Regions from separate parts of the Streptomyces sp. NPDC048643 genome, predicted to be linked through region 2. Evidence: riboswitches for the same ligand, from Rfam matches in the RefSeq annotation. Region 2 holds a riboswitch; the other holds the start of a gene.

Region 1 (2,195 bases), on a different contig from region 2:
TGATGTGGTCGTACGCGGGCGCGACGTCGGTGGTCAGCGGGCCGAGCGTATAGAACGGAGCTTCATCACAGATCTCCTGCTGAAGGTCGATGTTCTCCTTGATCTTGTGCATCGGGACATGTCCCGGGCCTTCGATCATCGTCTGTACATGGAAACGCTTCGCGATCGTGTTGAGTTCCCCGAGCGTCCTCAACTCCGCGAACTGCGCGGCGTCGTTGGCGTCCGCGATGGAGCCGGGCCGCAGACCGTCGCCGAGCGAGTAGGTGACGTCGTACGCGGCGAGGATCTCGCAGAGCTCCTCGAAGTTCTCGTACAGGAACGACTCCTGGTGGTGCGCGAGGCACCAGGCCGCCATGATCGAGCCGCCGCGCGAGACGATGCCGGTCTTGCGGTTCGCGGTGAGCGGCACGTACGCCAGCCGGACCCCCGCGTGGACCGTCATGTAGTCCACACCCTGCTCGGCCTGCTCGATGACCGTGTCCTTGTAGATCTCCCAGGTGAGCTCCTCGGCACGGCCGTCGACCTTCTCCAACGCCTGGTAGAGCGGCACGGTTCCGATGGGCACGGGGGAGTTGCGCAGCACCCACTCTCGGGTCGTGTGGATGTTCCGCCCGGTAGACAGGTCCATGACAGTATCGGCGCCCCAGTGAGTCGCCCAGGTCATCTTCTCGACCTCCTCCTCGATGGAGGAAGTGACGGCGGAGTTGCCGATGTTGGCGTTCACCTTCACCAGGAACCGCTTGCCGATGATCATCGGCTCGATCTCGGGATGGTTGACGTTCACGGGCAGAACCGCCCGGCCGGCGGCGATCTCCTCGCGCACGACCTCGGGTTCGACGTTCTCGCGAACGGCGACGAACTCCATCTCGGGGGTGATCTCACCGCGGCGGGCGTATGCGAGCTGCGTGACCGCCTGCCCGGAACGCCCCCGCCGGGGCTGACGCGGCCGTCCCGGGAAGACCGCGTCGAGATTGCGCAGACCACCGCGCGGAGTTGTGTGCTTGATCCCGTCGTCCTCCGGACGGACGGGACGGCCCGCGTACTCCTCGGTGTCACCGCGAGCGATGATCCAGTTCTCCCGCAGCGGCGCCAGCCCCCGGCGCACATCCGTGTCGATGCTCGGATCGGTGTACGGGCCGGAGGTGTCGTACAGCGTCACGGACTGCCCATTGGTCAGGTGCACCTGACGGACCGGCACGCGCAGATCGGGGCGCGTACCCCCGACGTACGCCTTGTGCCAGCCGATGGACTTCCCGGCCTCATCGGTCGGAGACAGCGAAGAAGCGCCGTCCGTCTGGCTGGAGGCAGGCGTGCGTACGTCCTTGTTGGTCATGAGACCTACTCCCTACGCCGGCATTACCCGGTAACAGGTTCGGCGGTCGACGCAGCGGCTTCCGTTCGCCGATGTTTCATGTGAAACATCGCGAAGACGGAGGTCAGCGCCCTCTCAGCCCGGTGCTCCGAGCTCCCGCGTGTGCAAAGGTGACTCCACGCTAGCGTCATATCTGGCGCGGTGAACAGGGGGCCCTTGCCGTTCTTGCGATGATCGGGCGGTGACGACGACCCAGCAGCCCTCGTTCCCACCGTCCGAGCCGCCCCGCCGTCCGGGCTCCGACGACGGCCACGAACGTGGTCCCGGCAGCGGTCGTGGGCACGAACCTGGGCCTTCCGATGGGCGGGGACACGGGCACGGTTCTGGACCCGGAAACGGTCCCGGTCCGAAACCGGGCGGCGGACACACCGGCCCTGGTGACGGCGACGGACAAGGACAGGGCCCCGGCGGTGGGCACGGTCACGCGCACAGCCACAACCACGGGCCGGCTGCCCCTGTCTCGAAGCATCTGCGCAAGGTCATCGCCGCGGTGCTCATCCCCTTCGCCGCCGCGGTCGCGGTGGGCCTCGTGGTGCTGTGGCCCGGCGGCGCACCGGCTCACGAACGCACCGGTGTCGGCTTCGACCGGCAGACCCAGAACGCGACGGTCACCAAGATCGTCCAGGTGGACTGCAAGTCCGTCAACGCCTCGGGGGAGACGCCGACGGGCGACACCTCCACGGCCGAGGGCGCGTCCGCGCAGCAGCAGGCGACGGGTGAGTGCAAGCGGGCGACCATCCGGATCGACACCGGCAAGGACAAGGGCCGTACGTTCACGGAGATCGTCCAGCCGGACCAGTCACGGCAGTTGCATCAGGACGAG
Region 2 (2,195 bases):
CGACCACGGCGCCCGCGGGCACCCGGGAGCCGTCGTCCAGGACCACGGCGCCGGGCTCGACGCGCTCCACGCGCGTGTGCGTGCGCAGCGTGGCGCCGCTGTCCGCGTACCAGCCGGCCATCGGCGCGGCCACCTCGGCGGGCAGCGCGGCGGCGAGCGGCCGGTCGGCGGCCTCGACGACCGTCACCGCGCAGCCGGCCTCGCGCGCGGCGGTCGCGAACTCGGCGCCGATCCAGCCGGCGCCGACGACCACGATGTCGTGCTGCTGGAGCAGGACGGGCCGCAGCCGGTCGGCGTCGTCCAGCGTGCGCAGCAGGTGCACCCCCGGCACGCCCTCGGCGCCGGGCAGCCGGATCGGTTCGGCGCCGGTGGCGACGACCAGGACGTCGTACGGGACCGGCCCGCCCGCCGTGTCGAGTTCGTGGTCCCCGGCGCGTACGCCGAGCGCCTCCAGGCCGAGCCGCAGGTCGATGTCCAGGGCCTCGAAGTCGACGTCGAAGGCGGAGCCCTCGGCCTTGCCGAGCAGGACCGCCTTGGACAGCGGTGGCCGGTCGTACGGCTGGTGCGGCTCCGCGCCGATCAGCGTGACGGTGCCCGTGAAGCCCTGCTCGCGCAGGGCGACCGCCGTCTGCACCCCGGCCATGCCCGCGCCCACCACCACGACCCGCCGTGCGGGGGACCCCTGCGCCTTCGCCTGCGTCTGCTCGCTCACCCGATCACCATAGACACCTGACAATCCGTCAGTCAGCGGACGTGCTCGGTGATCTGCTGCACAGGGGCCGTCTCAAGCACCTCTTCGACGACGCTGGTGCCCGACCCGGCCTGCGACTCCCAGGCCCAGGTCTCCTCCAGCCGCACACGGCCGTCGGGCAGTTCGGTCACGAGGGACACGCAGTGCCCGGACGAGGTGACGCCGTCCGTCCTGAGCTGGACGTAGCGGAAGTTGAGGCGGTCGCCCTCGCGGGTCCCGACGAGGTGTCCGCGGACGACCTCGCCGCCCGTGTAGTCGGCCCAGACCGTGCCGTCCGCCTCGCGGTAGGCGAACCGGGTACGGGTCCCCACCTGACCCGGCGCCTGGTCGGCGACCGGGGCGAGGACGAGGCCGTCGAGCGAGCGTGCCATGGGCGGAGGCTCCCTTACTGAGTCCGGGCAGGGCGGGCTAGGGTGGCCACCGTAAAGCACTCGCGGGAGCCCGTACGCAACGGGCTGAGAGGGAGGCTGGGGCGGCCTCCGACCGTACGAACCTGATCCGGGTCATGCCGGCGAAGGGAGGGGCTGGACGCCCATGTCGCCTACACGTTCGTCCGACGTCCTCGTCATCGGGGGCGGGATCATCGGGCTGGTCACGGCCTGGCGGGCCGCGCAGCGCGGGTTCACCACCGCGCTCGTCGACCCCGAGCCGGGTGGCGGGGCCGCGCAGGTCGCGGCCGGGATGCTCGCCGCCGTCACCGAGCTGCACTACGGCGAGGAGACCCTGCTCGGCCTCAATCTCGCCTCCGCGCGCCGCTACCCGGACTTCGCGGCCGAGCTCACCGAGGCGACCGGCCAGGATCTGGGCTATCGCCAGTGCGGCACGCTGGCCGTCGCGCTGGACGCCGACGACCGCGCCCACCTGAGGGAACTCCACGCGCTACAGAGCCGTTCGGGGCTCGACTCGCAGTGGCTGACCGGTCGGGAGTGCCGCCGTCTCGAACCGATGCTCGCGCCCGGGGTGCGCGGCGGCCTGCGGGTCGACGGCGACCACCAGATCGACCCGCGGCGCCTCGCGGCGGCCCTGGTCACGGCGTGCGAACGGGCCGGGGTGAGCATCCACCGGACGTGGGCGGAGCGCCTGACCGTCGTCCGTGACCGGGCCGCCGGAGTGGTCACCTCGGACGGCACCGAACTCGGCGCCGGCCAGGTGGTGCTGGCCGGGGGCAGTCTCAGCGGGCAGCTGGCAGGTGTCCCCGACGACGTCCTGCCGCCGGTGCGCCCGGTGAAGGGGCAGGTGCTGCGGCTGACCGTGCCGCAGCGGTACGCGCCGTTCCTGAACCGCACCGTGCGGGCCGTGGTGCGCGGCGGCCACCTGTACCTGGTGCCGCGCGAGAACGGCGAACTGGTCGTGGGCGCGACCAGCGAGGAGCTCGGCTGGGACACCACGGTGACGGCGGGCGGTGTGTACGAGCTGCTGCGCGACGCCCATGAGCTGGTGCCCG

What was found. A riboswitch is a leader RNA that binds a small molecule or an ion and turns the genes downstream of it on or off. The one in region 2 is predicted to bind thiamine pyrophosphate.
Region 1: linked by a shared signal. The riboswitch ahead of thiC (phosphomethylpyrimidine synthase ThiC) and the one ahead of thiO (glycine oxidase ThiO) in region 2 are both predicted to bind thiamine pyrophosphate.

Annotation. Positions count from the first base shown of each region.
Region 1 is NZ_JBEZHO010000050.1:31,536-33,730, reverse strand. Features, by position in the region: gene thiC (phosphomethylpyrimidine synthase ThiC) at 1-1,333, opposite strand, end outside; TPP riboswitch at 1,326-1,482, opposite strand; gene AB0C62_RS34000 (YibE/F family protein) at 1,554-2,195, shown strand, end outside.
Region 2 is NZ_JBEZHO010000019.1:26,693-28,887, reverse strand. Features, by position in the region: gene AB0C62_RS20335 (FAD-dependent oxidoreductase) at 1-712, opposite strand, end outside; gene AB0C62_RS20330 (hypothetical protein) at 745-1,122, opposite strand; TPP riboswitch at 1,175-1,288, shown strand; gene thiO (glycine oxidase ThiO) at 1,286-2,195, shown strand, end outside.